DNA from 3 places in the Thioalkalivibrio sp. ALJ2 genome. Region 3 is predicted to be linked to each of the others. Evidence: riboswitches for the same ligand, from Rfam matches in the RefSeq annotation. Region 3 holds a riboswitch; each other region holds the start of a gene.
What was found. Region 3 has a riboswitch for cobalamin ahead of bluB (5,6-dimethylbenzimidazole synthase). Riboswitches for the same ligand answer to the same signal wherever they lie in the genome.
Positions count from the first base shown of each region.

Region 1: another riboswitch for cobalamin. It lies ahead of F468_RS0105020 (porin); the one in region 3 lies ahead of bluB (5,6-dimethylbenzimidazole synthase).
Region 2: another riboswitch for cobalamin. It lies ahead of F468_RS0104920 (TonB-dependent receptor domain-containing protein); the one in region 3 lies ahead of bluB (5,6-dimethylbenzimidazole synthase).

Region 1 covers NZ_KB899554.1:1,058,895-1,066,237, reverse strand. The annotation lists gene gltX (glutamate--tRNA ligase) at 1-267, opposite strand, end outside; gene F468_RS0105030 (DUF4399 domain-containing protein) at 406-849, shown strand; gene F468_RS0105025 (cytochrome-c peroxidase) at 918-1,898, opposite strand; cobalamin riboswitch at 2,168-2,402, shown strand; gene F468_RS0105020 (porin) at 2,531-3,646, shown strand; gene F468_RS0105015 (cytochrome c) at 3,668-4,228, shown strand; gene cobM (precorrin-4 C(11)-methyltransferase) at 4,424-5,188, opposite strand; gene F468_RS0105005 (cobalamin biosynthesis protein) at 5,188-5,616, opposite strand; gene F468_RS0105000 (bifunctional cobalt-precorrin-7 (C(5))-methyltransferase/cobalt-precorrin-6B (C(15))-methyltransferase) at 5,646-6,881, opposite strand; gene F468_RS0104995 (cobalt-precorrin-6A reductase) at 6,886-7,343, shown strand, end outside.
Region 2 covers NZ_KB899554.1:1,036,677-1,044,019, reverse strand. The annotation lists gene F468_RS0104930 (cobaltochelatase subunit CobN) at 1-112, opposite strand, end outside; gene F468_RS0104925 (cob(I)yrinic acid a,c-diamide adenosyltransferase) at 237-791, opposite strand; gene F468_RS0104920 (TonB-dependent receptor domain-containing protein) at 795-2,639, opposite strand; cobalamin riboswitch at 2,782-3,031, opposite strand; gene F468_RS0104915 (hypothetical protein) at 3,077-4,975, opposite strand; gene F468_RS0104910 (cyclopropane-fatty-acyl-phospholipid synthase family protein) at 5,086-6,324, opposite strand; gene fnr (fumarate/nitrate reduction transcriptional regulator Fnr) at 6,555-7,286, shown strand; gene F468_RS0104900 (TIGR02444 family protein) at 7,279-7,343, shown strand, end outside.
Region 3 covers NZ_KB899561.1:82,400-89,742, forward strand. The annotation lists gene F468_RS0113425 (ABC transporter ATP-binding protein) at 1-2, opposite strand, end outside; gene F468_RS0113430 (iron ABC transporter permease) at 2-973, opposite strand; gene F468_RS0113435 (cobalamin-binding protein) at 980-1,882, opposite strand; cobalamin riboswitch at 2,029-2,231, shown strand; gene bluB (5,6-dimethylbenzimidazole synthase) at 2,326-3,036, shown strand; gene cbiB (adenosylcobinamide-phosphate synthase CbiB) at 3,041-3,943, shown strand; gene cobD (threonine-phosphate decarboxylase CobD) at 4,032-4,994, shown strand; gene F468_RS0113455 (cobyric acid synthase) at 4,991-6,478, shown strand; gene cobU (bifunctional adenosylcobinamide kinase/adenosylcobinamide-phosphate guanylyltransferase) at 6,475-6,999, shown strand; gene cobT (nicotinate-nucleotide--dimethylbenzimidazole phosphoribosyltransferase) at 7,156-7,343, shown strand, end outside.

The DNA of each region.
Region 1 (7,343 bases), on a different contig from region 3:
CAGCTGGTCGATTACCTCCTTGTACCGATCAAAACGCTCCGTCTGATAGAACGGCCCGTGATCGTAAGTCAGCCCCAGCCAGTTCATCCCCTCAAGGATCGCGTTGACCGATTCCGCATTGCTGCGCTCCAGATCGGTGTCTTCGATGCGCAGCACGAACTCGCCACCGTGGTGACGCGCATACAGCCAGGAGAACAGCGCGGTGCGGGCACCGCCAATATGGAGATAGCCGGTCGGACTGGGGGCAAAACGGGTACGAAAAGTCATGCGAAGCACTCGTTCCTGAGGAAGGTGGAATTTGAAGGCGCCTAGGGTAGCAGAACGCCGCGGGGCTGCCGCAGGGACCGCGGTCTATACTGGAGTTGGGACCACACGGATGCCCGAACGCGGGCCAAAGGAGCCTTCATGAATCCCACGCTCACCCGACTTTCCACGTTACTGGCACTGACCGGCGGCCTGGCGCTGGCCGGGAATGCCATGGCGACCGACCGCATTGCGCCACCGGACGGGGCCGAGGTTTATTTCATCAGTCCACAGGATGGCGAAACGCTCGAAAGTCCAGTGCGTGTCCAGATGGGCCTGCGCGGCATGGGTGTCGCGCCGGCCGGCGTGGAGATGGACAACACCGGCCACCACCACCTGCTGGTGAACAAGCCACTCGACGAGGTGGACCTGGATGCCTCGCTGCCCTTCTCCGACCACAAGCGTCATTTCGGTGGTGGACAGACCGAGGGCGAGCTGGAACTGGAACCCGGCGAGTACACCCTGCAGTTGCTGTTCATGGACTACCGCCACATTAGCTTCGACCCACCGGTTGTGTCCGAAAAGATCACTATCACGGTCGAATAAACGCACCCACGAAAAAGCCCCCTCCGTCTCCGGAGGGGGCTTGTAACACCCGATCCCGGTGCGGCCAGTTACGGCAGCGCGGGGATATCGAAGCGCGGCATCTCGCCGGTCAGTGCGTGCATGAAGGCCTCGATGTCCGCGACCTCGTCATCGCTGAACTCCATGCCCAGCATCTCCTGCCCCATGATGCGGATCGCCTCGTCCAGCGTCGCGGTCTCGCCGTTGTTCATGTAGGGGTAGGTCAGCGCCACATTGCGCAGCGTCGGGGTCTTGAACGCGAACTTGTCGGCCTCATCGCCCGTGACCAGATAGCGGCCCTTGTCTTCCGAGCCCGGCACCTGGATGCGATGGAAGTTGCTGTCGGTCAACGCCGGTCCGCTGTGGCAGGCCACGCAGCCGTTATCGGCGAACAGCTTCATCCCGCGCATCTGCTGCTCGCTCATCGCACCCTCGTCCCCGACCAGCCAGCGATCCAGCGGCGAATTCGGGGTGTTCAGCGTGCGCTGGAACGTCGCCAGGGCCTTGGCCACGTGGTCGGTATTGATCACGTTGTCGCCGTCATAATCGGGATAGGCGGCCTCGAACTTCTCCTGGTACTCGTTGAACTCCTCCAGGCGCGCGATCGCCTCCTCCAGCGGCATCGCCATCTCGATCGCGTCCTGGATCGGGCCCAGGGCCTGGCCTTCCAGATCGTCCTCGCGGCCATCCCAGAACTGGGCCGTGAAGAAGCCGGAATTCAGCACGGTCGGGGTATTGCGCTCGCCAACCTGGCCGTCATGGCCCACCGCGCGCGGGATGCGGTCCGCCCAGCCCAGCGCCGGGTTGTGGCAGGTGGCGCAGGAGATCACGCCGGAGCTGGAGATGCGCGGCTCGAAGAACAGCATCTTGCCCAGCTCGATCTTCTCCTTGGTCATCGAGTTGTCCGCCGGGATCGGCGGCAGCGCCGGCAGCGGCTCGAACACGTCGCGGTACTCGGAATAGTCGGTATCGGCCACGGCCGGGGCTGCGGCCCCGAACGCGACGGCTGCACAAGCCGCCAGCGCCGTCATGCGGAATCCGGAAAGCGTTTTCATACAGGTCTCCCTTGAGTAACAGATGAGTAACAGACATCTGAGAAGCGGATATCGGCGCGAACCGAAATAGACTCGGTCCAAACCACTTAAAACCCACCCTACAGACGCGGAAACCTGGTCGCGATCAAAATCCGCCCCGGAGATGATCTGCATCAATTATCAGCCTCCAGGGGAGCCGGGTTCGCCCCCACTACACCGTTTCCCGGGATACCCGGACAAACTTGACCCCCCCTTTTCCCTCCATTACGGTTCGCCCCACTCTAGGTGCCCCGGCGCTCAGCCGCCGGGGATAATCGGGAAGCCGGTGCGCGAATCGACATTCGCAAGGCCGGCACTGCCCCCGCAACGGTAGGCGGAGACGGGCGGATCCAATGCCACTGCGGCGCATCCCCGGGATGCCCGCGGGAAGGCGATCCGCCCTGGATGCATCGCGCATCCACTTCGCGAGTCCGGAGACCGGCCTGGACGACACCCGACGCCGCGGTGGGCGGCCGAGCGGGCCAGTCCGGCGTGCTCGCATCGCCCGGCCTCCCCTGCTCCCTGTCCAGCTTCCGGCGTCGTTTCATCCACGGCGTGCGGGGTCGCGCGTCCAAGGGAGCAACCCAACAATGAACCATACCCATCTCCGACCGGGACAGCATGCCGTCCCGGCCCTGGCCACCCTGTGCCTGATGACGGCCGCGGGCATCGCGCCGGCACAAGCCGGCTTCGAATTCGGCGACGCGGAAGACGGCCTGCAGGTCACCCTGGATCCGCTGATCCAGGGCCGCTACAGCTACGAACGAGACCCGGATGGCTCCAGCAGCGAATTCGACTTCCGTCGTGCCTGGCTGGACACCTCGGGCACCCTGTTCCACCCCGATCTGAGCTTCCGCCTGCAGCCGGATTTCAGCAGCGGCGAGCTGTCCATGCGCGACATCTGGTTGCAGTACGCACTGGGTGAACACCTGGGCCTGCGGGCTGGCCAGTTTACGGTCCCCTTCGGCCTGTCGCGGGATATCGGCGGACCCAACCGCCTGTTCACCGAACTGAGCATCGCCGGCAACCAGTTCGAGGTTCCGGCCGGCCGCGACACCGGTATCGCCCTGCTGGGCGGCGCCGGCGACAACCGGGCATGGGCCATCGGCGTGTTTGACGGTCGCGGACGTCTGGATCAGCGCGACGATCGCCCCTCCACATCCGGCCACCTGTTCAGCGCGCGCGGCGCGTGGGCCCCGGTCGGCGCAGTCCCACGTGACAACACCACGTTAGGCCAGGCCGTGGAGCGCACCGTCGCCCTGGGCGCCGGCGTACAGGCCGCCAGCCGCAACCACCTGCGCGACTGGAGCCGCGGCATCGAAGACACGGTGGCCAACCAACGCGCCGACTGGATCACCGCCACCGCCGACGCGGTGGTCAAGTTCGCCCATACCTCGCTGTCGCTGGCGGCCTTCCGCCGCGATGTCTCCCCCGACCGCACCGCGAGCTACCACGACCTGGGGGCCGAACTGGAACTGGCGCAGTCGCTGCCGGTGGAGGGACTGGAGTTCGCCGCGCGCCACGCCGTATTGCGCCACGACGCAGGCGACGATCTTGGCACTGACGAGCGCTGGCAGCGTGAATGGGGTGCCGGCCTCAACTGGTATCACCGTGGCCAGCGGCACAAGACCCAACTGATGTGGCTGGACCGCGACACCGACACCTCGGACTGGGAGCTGCACCTGCAGCACCAGTTCCGCTTCTGAGAAATGACCGGGAGAATCGACATGAACTGGATGCAACCGATCCACCACCCGTTGAGAACCACCCTCTTTGCGATCCTGTTGCTGGCTGCCACCGGCAGCCCGGCCACCGCGGAGGTCACTGTCACAATGCCGGGCCCCTGGGGCGACTATGACGAGACCCTGGACGATCCGGCCAAAGTGGATGCGACCGAGGCCTTCCAGCGCTTCCGTCAGCAGAGCATGCAGGGCACCTCGGCCACCTACCGCAGCATCGAGCAGATCCTGCGTTATGACGCACCATTCGCCGAACGTCTGCCCGGTCTGGCCGAGGAACTGGCGCGCCGCGCCGACGACATCGAAACCTGGTTCGCACGCGAGACACCGGCGCGGGACGGCGAACCCGGGGCCCTGCCCGCGGCCTGGGAGGACCCGGAGTTCTCCGAGTACAAGGCAGCCTACCGCGAGGCCGCCGAACGACTGCAGCGCAAGGTGGAGTCGGCCGACGACCTGGAGAACGAAGACTTCCAGCTTCGCGCCACCGAGGCCCTGAACGGCGTGCGCCACCATTGTCTGGCCTGCCACGACAACTACCGCCGCCGCTAAACCGGCCGGGAACCAAGGGGCCGCCGCATGGCGGCCCCTTGCCGTGACCCTGATCGGGAAGAAACCGCCTTCGCCTGCAAGCAGACTCCTACAGGTTCCTGGCGATGTGGGAGCCTGCTTGCAGGCGAAAAGCCCCGTGTCCCACAACACCCACCGGCGTTATCCCTGCCTGCGGAAGATCAGGGGCGCCACCGCTTAGTCCCCGTCCATGCCGCGGTAACGGCGCACATGCGCCGGGTCGTACAGCGCGCTGTCGCGGAAATCGCCCGGGTCCAGCGCCGGGCCCACCAGGATCAGCGCCGAGCGCCGTGTGGTCAGGGCCTGCGCCCGTTCCGCGATATTCCCCAGCGTACCGCGCACCACGCTCTCGTCCGGCCAGCTGGCGCGAAACACGATCGCCACCGGGCAGTCGCAGCCATAGTGCGGCCGCAGGTCCTCGACCACGGTCTCGATATTGTGCAGCGACAGGTGGATCGCGAGGGTCGCCCCGGTGGCGGCAAAGCTCGCCAGCCGTTCGCGCTCCGGCATGGAGGACGCCCGTCCCGGCGTGCGCGTCAGCACCACCGACTGCGCCACCTCCGGCACCGTCAGTTCCCGCCCCAGGGTCGCGGCGGCGGCGGAGAATGCCGGCACGCCGGGCGTGATGCTGTAATCGATCCCGGCCGCCTCCAGCCGACGGATCTGCTCGCCCAGCGCGCTGTAGACCGAAAGATCGCCGGAGTGCAGGCGCGCCACGTCCTGGCCCGCCGCGTGGGCGCGTTCGATCTCCTCCATGATTGCGTCCAGCGTCAGCGGCGCGGTGTTGACCACGCGCGCCCCCTCCGGGGCATGCTCCAGCACCGCCTCCGGCACCAGCGAACCGGCATACAGGCATACCGGGCAGGCCGCGATACGATCGCGCCCGCGCAAAGTCAGCAGATCGGCCGCACCCGGCCCCGCTCCGACAAAATGAACCGTCATCAAAACTCCTCGAAATTCCCGTCTGTCCCGTTCACCGTCCGCACGGCCACCGCGCAGCTCGCCCGTGCCGAGAGCCGCCGCGGCAGCAGCAGGCGCGCCCCGTCGCCGGCCACCGCCAGCGCCGCCGCCTCCGCCACCGAACCGACCCCGGCGACGGCACGCGAGCGCGCCGAGTCCGTGGACAAGGCAGCGTCGCGCGCGGCCAGCGCGGCCGCCGACGCGAACACCGGCTCCAGCTCCAGGTCGCGCGCGGCCGTCCACAGCACCGGGCTGTCGCCCTTGTGCCCCGGGGCCGCCAGCTGCCGGATCTCGATCGCCTCGCCGCCCCCCGCCCGCAACACGGCGTGCGCCTCGGCCAGCACCTCGCGGACCAATGCCTCCAGCTCGCCGGCCGTGCAGGCCGAGGCGAAGCCGACCCCGGGGGTCACCCGGACACGCGCCCCGCTCGGCGTTTCCCTCAGCTCCGGCGCAGCGACCACAGGGTCACCGGCCGCAGCGGCTTCCAGCCGGCCATGCCGCCCAGCGGCTCCGCGCGGCTGACGTTGATCCGCGTGAGCTCGCCGCCGTGGCGCTCGTGCGCCGCCGCCAGCACCGCGTCCCCTTCCACGGTCACGCTGCTGGCGACCAGCCGCCCGCCCGGGCGCAGTTGGCCGATGCAGTGCTCCACCAGCCCCGGCGTGGTCAGCCCGCCACCGATGAAGATCGCATCGGGTGGCGGCAGGTCTCCCAGTGCCCCCGGCGCCCGCCCGTGGATGCACCGCAGCGTCGGCACCCCCAGCGTGCTCGCGTTGCGCGCGATGCGTTCCAGGCGCTCCGCGCGCGGCTCGATGGCCACGGCGGTGTTGGCCGGATCCGCCAGCATCCACTCGATGCCGATGGCACCGGAGCCCGCGCCCACGTCCCACAGCCGCTCGCCGCGTCCGGGCGCCAGCAGGGCCAGCGCCACCGCCCGCACCTCGCGCTTGGTGATCTGTCCGTCCTGCTCGAACTGCGCCTCCGGCCGGCCGGCACTGGCCGCCAGCACCTGCGCCGCCGGATCGGCCCGGCACTCCAGCGCCACGGTGTTCAGCGCCTCGATCGCGACCTCCGGCCAGGCCCCGGCGCGCTCGCGGACCGCCGCCTCGCGGTCCGCACCCAGGGACTGCAGTACGGTCAGGGTGGAATCGCCGAAGCCGAGCCCGGTCAGCCAGTGCGCCAGTTCCGCCGGGGTATCCCCGTCGCGGCTCAGGATCAGCAGCCGCGCGCCGTCATGCAGCCAGGGCCGCAGCGCCTCCATCGGCCGGCCGTGCACCGACAGGCAGCGGGTCTGCTGCAGCGGCCAGCCCATGCGCGCGGCGGCCAGACTGAACGCCGAGGGCGCCGGCCAGACGCAGGTCTGCGCGGCCGGAAAACGCCGCATCAGGGTCGCGCCCACCCCGAACCAGAAGGGGTCGCCGCTGGCGAGCACGCACAGCGGCTGCCCGGCGCGCGCCTCGATCCAGTCCAGCGCGGTCTCCAGCGGCGACGGCCACACCAGGCGCTCCTGCCCCGGCCGCTCCGGCAGCATCTCCAGATGCCGTGCGCCGCCGATCACCGTCGCCGCCGTGTCCAGCGCCATGCGGGCATCCGGGGCCAGCCCGGCGAGCCCCTCCGCGCCCACGCCGACGATATTCAGCCATGGCGCTCGCTCCTCGTTCGTGGCTAGACTGGTCATCCTCATGAGCTCCCGTTCATCTCCTGACTCCAGCCCCCGGGCGGCGCGCCCGCGGCAGATCCTGCTGCTGGGCGGCACCACCGAGGCCGCGGCGCTGGAACCGCTGCTGGACGGCCACCCGCGGCTGCACGCCACCGTGTCGCTGGCCGGACGCACGCGCAGGCCCGCGCCCTCGCGACTGCCGCGGCGCACCGGCGGGTTCGGCGGCGCCGAGGGCCTTGCCGCCTGGCTGCACGAACACGCGGTCGACGCCCTGGTGGACGCGACCCACCCGTTCGCGCGGCAGATCTCGGCCAATGCCGTCGCCGCCACGCGCCAGACCGGCATCCCGCTGGCCCGCCTGACCCGACCGTCGTGGGAGGCCGGACCGGAGGACCGCTGGATCCGCGTGCCCGACCTCGCAGCCGCCGCCCGCGCCCTTCCGGAACTCGGCCGACGCGTGCTGCTGACCACCGGCCGCCA
Region 2 (7,343 bases), on a different contig from region 3:
CCTCGGGGGCCGAGCGCTCGGAGACGATGCCGACGATCTGGGGCCCTGCCCATACGGGCGTGCTCCACAGGCCGACGATCAGCAGGACCAGGCTGCTTTTCCAGAAGGACATGCGATCAACCTCGAAGAAAATTCGATGGGGCGACGCCACCGGTGCAATGGTGGCGTCGCCAATCCGTTATACGCAGGAAGGTGCCGTGGAAACGGCACCCGAAAACCAGCAACGGCAGATGCAATCAGCCGCGTTTGTTGGCCGGCTGCCAGAGGACTTCCGCGCCGTTCTCGTGACGTGCAAGCACACGGCAGAGCACGAACAGAAGATCCGACAGGCGGTTGATGTAGGCCAGTGAACTCGGCCGCAGCGCCTCATGGTGATTCACCGCCACCAGACGACGTTCCGCACGGCGGCATACCGTACGGGCGATATGGCAGTCGGCCGTGGCCGGGCCACCGCCCGGCAGGATGAACTCCTCGAGCGGCGGCAGATCGGCGTTGAAGCTTTCTAGCTCGACATCGAGCCGCTCGACAGAGGCATCCGGTAGCGCCTGATGCCCCGGCACCGCCAGCTCCGCCCCCAGGTCGAACAGCTCGTGCTGAACCAGGGCCAGCACGCGCCGAACCTCTTCCGGGAGATCGTGGACCAGTACCCGGCCCACGACACTGTTCAGCTCGTCCACGTCACCAAACGCCTCGACGCGGTGGCTGTCCTTATCTACCCGCGAGCCATCCCCCAGGCCAGTCCGGCCTTCGTCACCCGTGCGGGTCGCAATCTTTGACAGTCGATTACCCATGCATCACCTCTGCTGGTAGCGCAGCTTGACGAAAGCGGCCCGACCCGGCTGGTTGTACCCTCCGGCGGTCTCGTAGTCCTTGTCGAACACGTTATTGACCGTCGCCTGAATCTGCCATTCCGGCGCAATCTGATAGCTCGCACGCAGATTGAGCAGGCCGTAGCCGGAAAGGCGCTCGTCGTTATTGGCGTCGTTATACGAACGGCTCTTCGCAATCACCGACCCGCCCATTGAGAAACGCTGAAACTTCCGATCGAGATCCATACGGGCCGTAATGGGAGAGCGTCTCTGCAACTCGTTTCCCGTTTCCCGGTCTCGGGCATCCAGTAGGGTCAGTGAAGCGCCTGAAAGCCATTGGCCAAATTCGTATCGGCCATCCACTTCGACTCCCCGAATTCGTGCTTCCTCAACGTTTTCCGGTGGAGCGAACCCTGCAATCAAGTTTTCAACTCGTGTCTCGAAAGCGCTCAAATCAAGATATCCGGATCCCGCCGAATAACGGGCCCCTATTTCGAAAGTTTCAGATTCCTCTGGATCAAGGTCAGGGTTGCCGCGGAAAAACCCGATGTCAGGATGGTAAAGTTCGTTAAACGTTGGGGCCTTGAATGCTGTCCCGTAAGAAGCCCGCAGTCGCCATGCTTCCGCGACCTGGAATCCCCAGGCGACTTGACCGGTAGTTTTACTACCGAACTGTTCATTGTCGTCGTATCGTAACGAACCCTCCAAAGTATGCCGGCCTAGATCGGCTTGGAGAACCCCAAACCCACCAATGTTGTAGCGGCTGGTCTCCTCATATTCGTCCGTACCGAATCCCTCTCTTAGCCCAGGATCATCGACCTGAATACGGTCCTCACGGGCGTCAACGCCTGCCGTGAGGAACAGCTGGTCCGACAGGACGATTTCGTTCAACCAGTCGATCGAATCACGCTTCGTGTCATAACGCGATGTGAATTCCCCATCCACATAGCGATCATTTTCATCACGTGCATGTGCAACACTCAGCTCAGTATCCCAACGGTTATTCACCGGGATGCGGAACCCCGCACGGAGGGCTGCATGGACAAAGTCGGTGTAGTCATCTCCCTCCGTACTGTCAAACTCTGACTCCCCTTCCGAGTACAGTACGTTGCCGAAAACCTCAATCCCATTGTCTAGTCGATGGGTCACCTTGGTCGCAAGCGAGGTGTTGTCGTAGCCGTCACGGTCATCGTCTCCAACGTCATCCTGCACATTGATGCCGTCGGTCTCGAAATGGCTGAGCGAGAAGCTGTAGTTCGTGTTCTCGGTTCCGCCGGCGACGCCCACACCCGTTTCCCAGGTGTTGAAGCTGCCGCCCCCGACAAACGCGTTGACCCTGGGCGGCCCCTTCTGGCCCTCGCGGGTAAAGACCTGCACCACGCCGCCAATGGCGTCGGAGCCGTAGATGCTGGTACGCGGTCCGCGCACCACTTCGACGCGCTCGATCTCCTCCGGTGGCAGGAACTGCCAGCTTGCCCCGCCACTGGTGGCCGACCCCATGCGCACGCCGTCGATCAGGAGCAGGGTGTGGTCGGAACTCGTGCCACGCGTATAGACCGAAGTAGTCTTGCCAAACGCACTGTTCTGGGAGGTCTCGATCCCGGCGCGGCCCTCCAGCAGGTCGGTGAACTGCTGCGGCTGCAGGCGCTCGATCTCTTCGCGATCGATGACGGTGACCGAGGACAGGGTCTCGTCGACCGTCTGCGCGACGCGCGCGGCCGTGACCTGGACCACGTCGAGGGTGTGCGCTTCGGAATCGGCGTCCGGCGTCTCGGCGAGGACCGGGGTGGTGGCCAGCAGGATGGCCGTGGAAAGTGCTGTGCGTTTCATGTCGTCCGTGTCTCCCGGCGAGCCGCCCGCACGCCGTAAATTCGTCGGGACCACGCAGGCAGGGGGGAGAGAGACACGAGGGGGACCGGGCACAGCCGCTATGCGACCAGGCCCGATCATCCGCCTCGCATGCCCGCCGCATGCCGCGCGATCATTCCCTGGCCGGTCTCCGGGCTGACGAGCGTTCCGGTGCGGCGCCTTCCCGAACGATTCCGTTCAGTGGCGTGTGCCGCGACCATCAGAGGCCGTCATGGCCTCTCGCTCGATTACCGTTGCGGGGGCAGCGTCGGATTCGTCCGCAGGCATCCAGATACCTGTAGCGGGCTCACCGAACTTCCCGTTTAACCCCTCGGCGAGACACGCCGAGGGGCACCAGAAAACGCACGAAAGCCTACACAGTTGGTCAAGAAATTACCAGACCCGGGAAATGCGCGGCGTCAGGATCGCTGGGCCTCGGCCTGCACATAACGTGCGCCGCTCTTGAGCAACCGCCCCCAGGACTTGTCCTGCAGCATGGCGTCAAATTCCGGCGACCGTTCGGCACGCAAAGCCACCGGCGCCGCCTGCGCGCCCTCCTCCACCGGATGGGCGGCCAGCATCTCCAGGCGGTCGGGATTGGCGCCATATTGCCGTACCAGGAAATCACGCATGGAGTCGGACAGCGGCAGATGGTAGATGCGCGTCAGACGCAGGGCCAGCCATTCCGCCATACGGCTGAGATCCTGACGCACCATACGCACCATCGCCGAACCCAACCCCGCCTTGGCATCCGCACTCATGCCGACGTACAGGCCTCCGAGATAGGCGGCGGGATTCGCATAGATCGCGCGCTGGATACTCGGGTTGGTCAGGTCGACCAGAGGCTCCAGAATCAGTGCGAGCTGGATGCCGATGCGCTTGGCGGTGTCCGCATCCAGTGGGTGCCCACCAAAGTAGAACAGGTCGCCCTCGCGCCGGATGCCGAGCTCGGACAGGTACTCACAGAACCGGTCGGCCAGGCGCAGCTTCTGGTCGTCCGCCAGCTCGATCACCTCCTCGCTCACGCGGATACCGCGCGCACTGCGCTTGAACCAGCTCTGCTGCCCCTTTCTCTCGACCTGCTGTCGTCGCAGCGCCTCCCAGCGCTCGACCGCGGCGGTATAGCGACTCTGCGCCTGCATGAGCTGGTCCCGCGCCGCGCGCAGGTCTTCGACATGACGCAGCGCCCGCCCCAGCAGGCGGCCTTCCGGCGAATTCACAGCGGGGCGGGACTGTTCCAGTTGCGAAAGTGCATCCAGCACCTCGCGCCCGATACCCAGAGTCGGCGAACGCAGGACCTGCGGATCCAGGCCACTGGCCGGGCTTTGCGCCAGCAACATCGCGAGCGAGCGCAGGCGACTGATCACACCCGCCTGAGCGACGCGGAAACGGTTGCCCTGATACTCCAGCCGATCCAGCGCATGCCCCAACCGCCAACCACCCGACCATTCGAAACTCAGCCGCCGGATCTGCCGCCCGTTGACCATCTCGAAGGCCAGTACAAACATGGCCTGCGTATCATCCAGTGTGCAGCGCGACAGGTCATCCGAGTCCGCCGCTGAAAACAGGCGGTCCAGAAATTGATCGATCCGCCGGACGCCATCCTCACGGGTTGGCGCGACGCCCTGAAGCCGGTCGCGCAGCGGATCCGCCAGTTCGGAGGCATCGTGGTGCAGTTTTTCCAGCGCGGCCAGACGAGCATCCGCAGTGGCATCCACCAGATCCGCGACGCGCGAGCGCAGCCCCAGCCGACGGTAGATCTCGATCTGCTCGGCCGCTGCTGCGAGGCTGGTATCGCCGGTCATCTCGCGCACCGCGACCGCGACGCCTTCCGGCGAGATATCCACCTCATGAAGCAGAACCTCGGCGGCCTTGCGTCGCCGCATGTCCGGCGCCATCTCGGCCATCGCCAGGTCGCGGGTCACGAACAGCAGGTCCGGCAAAAAGTCGATCGTATTGCGCAGCTGATCGCGTGAGCGCTCCTGCCGCTTGCCCCGCGTGGCATCGGCAATAAACCGCGCCAGCAGGCCAATCACCCCGAACAGCAGCGTGTAGACGGCAAAAAAGATGAAATTCTGGGCCGGGGCGGCGTGGCCAAAGCCCAGGAAATAGCCCCCCTGCATCGCGAGGAAGGTCACCGGGCCGGCCGCCCACAGCAGCTGCAGCATGTTGAGCGACCAGGGCACCTTGCGCGCGGTCGCCGCGACCTCGGTGATCCGGCTGCGTCCGGCCGCCTCGATCAGCACATGGTCCTGGCTCGGACTGGCGGCCTGGGGGGCCTCCTGCCGCTGTTGCCGCTTGCGAAACCTGCCAAACACGCGTCGTCCCTGCCCCCTCAGCGTTTCCGTGAAGTGTAGGGAAAACAGACCGGTTGCGGGTGCCCGGTCAGGAAAAAATGTTCAGGGAGCCAGGAAGTAGTCCGCAATCCCTACGCAGCACTGCGACCCCGGACTGCCGCCTCCCCCGGCGGCGTCGAAACCACCTTGGGCGCCTCGTCGGCATACAGATAGTCGCGGGTGAGCGGCACGGCATCCTGCTGTTTGGCCACCTGGATGTGGAACACCACCTGGCGCCACCAGCGGAAGGTCGCCTCGCAACTGGCCAGATAGAACTCCCACATGCGGCAGAAGCGCTCGTCGAAGTGGCCCACTGCCTCGGCACGGATGTTCTGGAACCGCCGATACCACTCGGCGAGCGTCTCCGCATAGTGCAGCCGCCAGAACTCGATATCGGTGGTATGCAGCGGGGTCGGCTCCAACGCCTCCATCACCTCGGACAGTGCCGGGGTATAACCGCCAGGGAAGATGTACTTGCTCAGCCAGGGGTTGGTGGTCCCCGGAGGCCCCTGGCGGCCAATCGTGTGCAGGACGGCCACGCCATCGTCCTTGAGCAGGTCGTTCACCCGCTGGAAGAACGTGCCGTAATTGGGCACGCCGACATGCTCAAACATGCCGACACTGACGATCCGGTCGTACTGGTCGTCGTGTTCGCGGTAGTCCTGATAGAAAAAGCGCACGCGATCGTCCAGCCCGCGGCGCTTCGCCTCGGCCTGGGCCACTCGCAGCTGCTCCCGGGACAGGGTGATTCCGTCCACCTGGACATCGGCGTTCTCGGCCAGGTGAAAGGCCAGCCCACCCCAGCCGCAGCCGATATCCAGCACCCGCTGACCGGGCTCCAGCACCAGCTTCTTGCGCAGCATCGCGCACTTGGCCTGCTGGGCCTCCTCCAGGGTCATGTCCGGGCGCTCGAAATAGGCACAGCTGTAGAACATGCCTTCGTCGAGAAAACGGCGGAACAGCCACTCGTCCACGTCGTAATGATGGGAGATGTTCTGGTAGCTGCGCGCGATACGGTTGCCCTGCTCGAGGACCGCGCGAAACATGCACACCAGCGGGTGCACACGACGCTGGAATCTGGGCGCGAAGTTGCGCATGGCCACATCCAGAAACACCCGGATGCCCTCGGGACCCGGCGACCAGAGCCCGTCCATATAGGTTTCGCCCAGCTGAAACCCGGGATCTCGCGCGATGCGCTTGAGGGCCGCCCGATCATGGACCTGCAGCGTGATCTCGGGTGCCCCCTGCCCGAAACGGCGCTCGCTCCCGTCCGGCTCGCGCAGGATCAGCGTGCCGTGGTGCATGTATTCGTTCAGCATCCGTTCGATCATTGCGTCCCTTCCCATGCGAATCGCCTGCTATATTAAACAGAGTCTAGATATCGCACTCGCTCCGCCGCAAGCCTCTGAATTGGCTGATCCCTGCCACTCCAAAAGGTTCCACACTCACAATACCGGAATTCCTCATACGGGCAACCTCTATACGGGGGCCTCACACACCTTCCCTCACGGGGGCCTCACACACCTTCCCTCACCGATGGCAAAACCGCTAACCTGAGCACATGACACTGCGCCCGACCCAAGCCTGCGAACACTGCACCCTGCGCCAGCTCTGTCTGCCGATGGGGCTGCCACAAAACGAACTCTGGCAACTCGACGAGATCGTGCAGCAACGCCGTCCGATCGAAAAGGGGGCCTTGCTGTTCGGCATGGGCGAGCGCTTCGACACCCTGTTTGCCGTACGCACCGGGGCGTTGAAGACCGTTCTGATCGGCGACGACGGTACCGAGCAAATCACCGGCTTCGCCCTCGCAGGCGATCTGCTGGGGCTGGATGCGATCCACTCCAGAAAACATCCGGTCAGCGCGGTCGCCCTCGAATCCACCAGTGTCTGCGCAGTCCCGTACACCCATGTGGACGACCTCGCCGGCAGGCTTCCGACATTCCGCCAGCACATGATGAACGTGATGAGCCAGGGGCTGGCTCAGGACGAAAGCCTGCATGCCCTGCTCGGGCAGCGCACGGCGGAGCAGCGCCTGGCCACATTCCTCGTCACCCTGTCGGAGCGGCATCGTGCACGGGGCCTGTCCACCGAGCGCTTCTACCTCCCGATGTCGCGCGCCGACATCGCGAACCACCTGGGGCTGACTCAGGAGACCATCAGCCGCCTGTTCACACAGCTGCGCAACCAGGGGGTAATCAACCTGCACACCCGGGATCTCGAGATCCTCGAGCCGACGACCCTGCGCAGCACCGCCGGCGTGACCTTTACGCCCGCCGCCAGTAGTGCCTGAGGCCGCCCGGCCACACGACTTCGACTGCTTCTGGGATTTCGCCCTGCGGATATGGGC
Region 3 (7,343 bases):
ATCAGCGGCTCCGGTACAGCAGGAACAGGAACACGGGGACGCCCAGCATCGCGGTGATCACGCCGACGGGCAACTGCTCCGGGGCGATCATCGTACGGGCGAGGGTGTCGGCCAGCGTCAGTAGGATGCCGCCGCCGAGTGCCGAGGCCGGCAGGATCACGCGCTGGTCGTTGCCGAAGATCAGCCGGAGCATGTGCGGCACGATTAGTCCGACGAAGCCCACCGCACCGACCTGCATGACCGCCGTGGCGGTGATCAGTGCCGCCGCGACGTAGATCGTCCATTCCACCGGCCGCACGGCCACGCCCAGTGCGGCCGCCTGCATCGGGCCGCGCGCCAGCACGTTCAGCGTCCGTCCCAGCGGCAGGGCCAGCAACACGACCAGCACCAGCACACCCCAGGCGGGGTAGGGGTTGCGGGCGTGGGAGACATCGCCCATCAGCCAGTACAGCATCCCGGGCAGCTCCGCGGTCGGGCTCACGGCGAGCAGGAAGCTGATCACGGCGCCCCAGCCGGCCGCCACGACCACGCCGGTCAGCAGCAATCGGGTCGGCGTCCAGCTGCCGGTGCCGTGCGCCAGGCCGAACACGATCACCGTGGACAGCAGCGCGCCTGCGAATGCGGCGACCGAGACCGAGAACATCGACAGCCCCGCGAGCATGGCCAGCAGGGCACCCACCGAAGCCCCGCCGGAGAGGCCCAGCACATAGGGATCGGCCAGCGGATTGCGCAGCAACACCTGCATCAGGGCACCGGCGACGCCCAGCAGCCCGCCGGCGGCGAATGCGGCCAGGGCGCGTGGCAGGCGCAGTTCCAGTACCAGCGTGTTGTGCAGGCGGCTCCCTTCGCCCTGAATCACCGCGAGCAGGTCGCCGGGGGCAATGGCGACGCTGCCATAGGCCAGCGCGATCAGGATCGCAAGCAGCGACGCCGGGAGCAGGACCCCCGTGGCGAGGAGGAAGGAGCGCGTCACGGCTGGTCAGTCGTCCCGGCGTGAACGGGCCCGTTCCAGCTCTTCGCACATCAGCCGGGTCCCTTCGGCAATCCGCGGGGTGTGACGCTGGAGCAGCGACGGCGGGATAAAGAACAGGTTGTCGCGCTGCACCGCAGTCATGTCCTCCCATTGTTCCCAGGCAATTACCCAGTCCGGCCGGTCTTCGCCCATGCCGCCACCGATGATCACCTCCGGGTCGGCCTCGATCACGGCCTCGCGGTCCATGCGCGGCACCAGGCGGTCCAGGTGACCGAACACGTTCTTGCCCCCGCACAGGCGGATGGCCTCGCCGATCAGGTGATCGTCGTTGACCGTCATCAGGGGCTGTTCCCAGACCTGGTAGAACAGCGGGACCGGGTCACGGTCGGAATAGTCCAGCCGCAACGTCTCGATCTCGTCGAGAAAGGCCTGCACCGCCTCCTCGCCGCGTTCCTCGGTACCGGCCAGCTGCGCCATGCGACGCATGCTGGAGGCCACGCCCTCGAAACTGCGCGGTTCCGAGACATAGACGTTCAGCCCCAGATCGCGCAGGCGCTCGATCTGCGAGCTGGAGTTGCCACTGCGCCAGGCGACCACCAGGTCCGGGTCCATCTCGACCACGCGTTCCAGGTCGATGCGGCTGTAGCCACCGACTCGCGGGATCATCTCCGCCTCCGGCGGGAAGTCGCTGTGATGCGTGACGCCGACCAGCTGCTCTCCGGCGCCGACGGCGAACAGGACTTCCGTGATGTGCGGGGCCAGGCTGACGATACGTTCGGCGGGCCGGTCGAGCGTGACCTCGCGATCGTCATCGTCGGTCACCGTGACCGGTTCGGCCAGTGTCGGCCCCGCGCACAGGAGTAGCGCGGCAAGGGCCGTTAACTGGCGTTTGAGGGAAGTGAAAGTCATTAAAAATCCGAATGTTGTGGATTGTTCGTAACGTAAACAATACCGTGTTTTCGGGGCGCCGCACGGGCAGCGAAAGCGCCTCATCATAGCAGCAAGGGCAAGATGGTTTGGTGCCCAAATTGGTCGGGGGCACCCTGAGCGCGTATCATGCTCCGCTTTCGTCAGGTGCCTGCAGTTGGCAGGTGAAACGGGAAGCTGGTGCAAGTCCGGCGCTGCCCCCGCAACGGTAAGCGAGCGGTAAATCGCTCGGCAGACTGGCCACTGGGTCCTGTGCCCGGGAAGGCGTCTGCCGGTCGGCATCCCCCGACGCTCGCAAGCCCGGAGACCGGCCTGGCGGTGATTCATCCTGCGACCGTGCGGCGGGCAACGGTCGAGGGCGCAGGTGCGTTCCTAAAAGCCTGTTCCTTCGTGTCTTCGCCGCGCCGTCGCCTCGACGGAACCTCATGACGGCCCCAGCTCCCAACCAGTCAGAAGAGAATCCGAACGCGTTCGCCTCGGCGGAGCGCGCAGCGGTCTATCGCGTGATCGGCGAGCGCCGGGACATGCGGCATTTCCGCCCGGACCCGGTGGACCCCGATACCCTGCGGCGCCTGCTGGAGGCCGCGCACCAGGCGCCCAGCGTGGGCTACATGCAGCCCTGGCGCTTTCTGCGGGTGACCGACGCGCGGCTGCGCGATGCGTTGCACGGGCATGTGGCGGCGGAGCAGACACGCACGGCCGAGGCCTGCGGCGAGCGTGCCGCCGAGGTGCACCGTCTGAAGCTCGAAGGCATCCGCGATGCCGGCGAGCTGCTGGTGGTCGCGTTGACCGATGGGCGCGAGCGCTACGTGCTGGGTCGGCGCACCATCCCGGAGATGGACCTGTGCTCCGCCGCGTGTGCGATCCAGAACCTGTGGCTCGCGGCCCGGGCCGAGGGCCTGGGCATGGGCTGGGTGTCGCTGTTCGACCCGGACTGGCTGGCCGGGGAGCTGGGGATGCCGAAAGGGGCCTGGCCGATCGCGATCCTTTGTCTGGGTCATGTGGATGCGTTCTACGAGCGGCCGATGCTGGAAACCGAGGGCTGGGATCAGCGACGGTCGCTGGACGAACTGGTGTTCGAGAATCGCTGGGGCAGCCGTACCGACGCACCCGGCGGTTCCTCAGCGAGTGGATGACCCGATGCTGATCGCGTTCCTCACGCTGCTTGGTGCGCTGGTGCTGGATCGCCTGATCGGCGATCCGCGCCGCTGGCACCCGCTGGCCGGGTTCGGGCTGCTGGTCCAGCGCCTGGAGGCCCGGTTCTACCGCGATGGTCGGGCCCGCGGCGCGCTGCTTCTGGCCGTCCTGGTGGTGCCCTTTGTGCTGCTGACGGTCTGGTTGCAGCAGCTCCTGCCGGTCTGGCTGGTAGGGCTGCTGGTACTGGCGTTGGCGCTGGGCTGGCGCAGCCTCGACGAACACGCCGAGCGCGTGGCCCGGGCGCTGGAGGCCGGCGATCTGGGCCAGGCGCGGCAGCAGGTGCAGATGCTGGTCAGTCGCGACAGCGAGGCCCTGGATGTGGCAGGGGTCAGCGGCGCGGCGGTGGAGTCGGTACTGGAGAACGGCAACGATGCCCTGTTCGGCACCATTTTCTGGTTCCTGGTGGCCGGTGCGCCGGGGGTGGTGCTGTATCGCCTGGTGAACACGCTGGATGCGATGTGGGGCTACCGCAATGCGCGTTACACGCGCTTTGGCTGGACCGCGGCGCGGCTGGATGACCTGCTGAACTGGGTCCCGGCGCGCATGACCGCGCTGGCCTATGCCCTGGCCGGGCGCACTCGCGATGCCCTGCAGTGCTGGGGCGAGCAGGCCGCGGCCTGGAAGAGCCCGAACGCTGGGCCGGTAATGGCCGCTGGGGCGGGCGCACTGGGGCTGGTGCTGGGCGGTGCCAGCCAGTATCACGGCGAGCGTCAGTGGCGTCCGCGCCTGGGGATGGGCGCGGCACCGGATGCCGCCGGCATCCGTGCGGCGATGGGGCTGGTGGATCGGGCGCTGGCGCTGTGGATGGGCGTGCTTGTCATCGGGGTGAGCCTTGCGATCTTCTGAGCTGAACAGAGCGCGGCCGGCACCGACCGGGGCCGTGCTAACCCAGGTGCATGGTGGCGGACTGCGCGCAGCTGCCAGGCATTACGGGGTGGCGCCGGAGCAATGGCTGGACCTGTCTACCGGCATCAACCCGCACGGCTATCCGCTGCCCATGCCCCCGGCGGACGTCTGGGCGCGCCTGCCGGAGCCCGACGACGGTCTGGAGGTGGCCGCGGCGCGGTACTACGGCTGCAAAGGGCTGTTGCCCCTGGCGGGCTCGCAGGCGGCCATCCAGCTGCTGCCACAGCTTCGCCCAGCGGCTGCTCGGGTTGGCCTCCTCGCGCCCAGTTACAACGAACACGCGCGGGCCTGGCGCATGGCCGGGCATCGGGTCGAGGCGCTTCCTGCGCTTGGCGACGCGGCGCCGGCCGCGATCGAGGCACGCCTGCCGCAGCTGGATGTGCTGGTACTGGTCAACCCGAACAACCCGACTGGACTGCGCGTGACCGTGGAGACGCTGCTGCGCTGGCATAGGGGGCTTGCGGCACGCGGCGGCTGGCTGGTGGTGGACGAGGCCTTCATGGATACCAGCCCCCGGCACAGCCTGTTGGCGGCCGACCCGGGCACGGACCTGGGCCCGGGGCTATTGGTGCTGCGGTCGCTGGGCAAGTTCTTCGGTCTGGCCGGGGCGCGGGTCGGATTCCTGGCGGCGGAGCCGGCGCTGCGGGCGGCGCTGGCGGAGCGGCTGGGTCCGTGGGCGCTGTCCGGCCCGGCGCGCTGGGCGGCCACCCGAGCGCTGGAGGATCGCGCCTGGCAGGAGCAGACGCGCGCGAACCTGACCGCGGCGGGTGCGCGGTTGGAAGAGCTGCTGCGGCGGTACGGAATCGCTACCGAAGGTGGCACCGCACTGTTTCGCTGGGGGCGCCGCGATGATGCGGTCGCGGTTCAGGATGCGCTGGCGCGACAGGCGATCCTGGTGCGGCGTTTCGACGACCCCGCCAGCCTGCGTTTCGGGCTGCCGGGCGACGAGGCCCAATGGCACCGCCTGGAACAGGGACTGGAGGCGTTGTGAGCGCGACCACGCTGATGGTGCAGGGGACCACCTCGGATGCCGGCAAGAGCGTGCTGGTGGCCGGTCTGGCGCGGGTGCTGCATCGCCGTGGGCTGTCGGTGGTGCCGTTCAAGCCGCAGAACATGGCGCTGAACAGTGCAGTGACCCTGGACGGCGGCGAGATCGGGCGCGCCCAGGCCCTGCAGGCCGCCGCCTGCGGCCTGGAGCCGCATACCGACATGAATCCGGTGCTGCTCAAGCCCAGCTCCGATCAGGGGGCGCAGGTGATCATCCACGGCCGTCCTGCGGCCGAGCTGGATGCTCGTGCCTACCATGACTACAAGCCCGTCGCCCGCGAGGCCGTGCTGGCCTCGCATCGACGGCTGACCGCGCAGTATGCGCACGTGCTGGTGGAAGGGGCGGGCTCGCCGGCAGAGATCAACCTGCGCGCAGGCGATATTGCCAACATGGGGTTTGCCGAGGCGGTGGACTGTCCGGTGATCCTGGTCGCGGATATCGACCGTGGCGGCGTGTTCGCGCATCTGGTCGGTACGCTGGCGTTGCTGAGCGCGACGGAGCGCGCGCGGGTGCAGGGCTTCGTGATCAACCGCTTTCGCGGCGATATCTCGCTCCTCCAGCCGGGACTGGACTGGCTGGAGCAGGAGACCGGCAAGCCGGTGCTGGGCGTGATCCCGTATCTGCACGGGCTGTACCTGGACGCCGAGGACGCCCTGCCGCGCGAGGCGGTGCCGGAAAAGGCGGTGGATGCCCTGAAGGTCGTCGTGCCGGCCCTGCCGCGCATCTCCAACCATACCGATTTCGATCCGCTGCGCCTGCACCCGGGTGTGGACCTTCGCTTCGCCGGCCCGGGCGAGTCGCTGCAGCCGGCGGACCTGGTCATCCTTCCGGGGTCCAAGTCCGTGCGCGACGACCTCGCCTGGCTGCGCGAGCAGGGCTGGGAAGACGAGCTGCAGCGCCATGTGCGTTATGGCGGCAAGGTGCTCGGGATCTGTGGCGGCTTCCAGATGCTGGGCCGGGCCGTGCACGATCCTGACGGCGTCGAGGGCCGGCCGGGCTCCACGCCGGGGCTCGGCTGGCTGGACATCGAGACGCGTCTAGCACCGGAAAAGCGCCTGGAACGTGTTCACGGGAACCGTGTGCTGGGCCAGGAGACCCGCGTGGAGGGCTACGAGATTCATGCCGGTGTGACGACCGGGCCCGGGTTGGATCACCCGCTGCTGGAGCTGCAGCATGGCCCGGACGGTGCGCGCAGCGAGGACGATGCCGTGGCGGGGACCTATGTCCACGGGGTGTTCGATACCTCCGCCGCAGCCGAGGTCCTTTTGCACTGGGCCGGCATGCGCAAGGGGAAGGAGCACGGCGAAGACCTGGCGACCGCGCGCGAGCGCGGCCTGGAACGCCTGGCCGATACCCTGGAGACGCATCTGGACCTGGGGCGCATCCTCGCGCTGCTGCGCGCAGGGAACACGGAGACCGTGACATGAAGACGCTGGTGCTCGGCGGAGTGCGTTCCGGCAAGAGCCGACTGGCGGAGCAACTGGCCGATGCCAGCGGCCTGCACGTGACCTATGTCGCCACCGCGCGTGCCGACGACGCCGAGATGGCACGCCGCATCGAACGCCACCGCGCCGACCGGCCCGGTGACTGGGACCTGATCGAGGCCGATACCGGCCTGGCCGCCGCGCTGGAAGAGGCCGCAAGGCCAGATGAATGCCTGCTGGTGGATTGCCTGACGCTGTGGCTGACCCAGCTCCTGTGCACCGAGGACGAGGCCCTGATCGAACGCGAGCGGGAGGCCCTGATCGCCACCGTGCCGCGCCTGCCGGGCACCCTGGTGTTCGTCTCCAACGAGACGGGCATGGGCATTACCCCGATGGACGCGCTGTCCCGCCGCTTCGCCGACGAGGCGGGCTGGCTGCACCAGCGCCTGGCCCCCACGATGGACCGCGTCGTGCTGACCGTCGCCGGCCTTCCTCGTGTGCTCAAGGGTGAACCGCTGGAATGAATAGACCAACGCGCGAAACAGGCACCGTCATTGCGAGGCGCGCAGCGTCGAAGCAATCGGCCCGGGGTGAACTGACGGATTGCCACGTCGCCTTCGGCTCCTCGCAATGACGGGCGTCATTGATGAAGGGTGTTGGTTTCAACATCGGAGGAACACGTGACCGAAGACTGTGACTGGCTGCAGGTGCCGCCGGCGTCCCTGAATGCCGAGGCGCGCCAGGCGGCGGCCGAGCGGCAGGCCCAGCTGACCAAGCCGCCGGGTTCGCTCGGGCGGCTGGAGGCGATCGCCGAGCGCCTGGCCGCCATGCAGGGCGTGGGCCAGCCCACGCTGGAGCGCGTCCATGT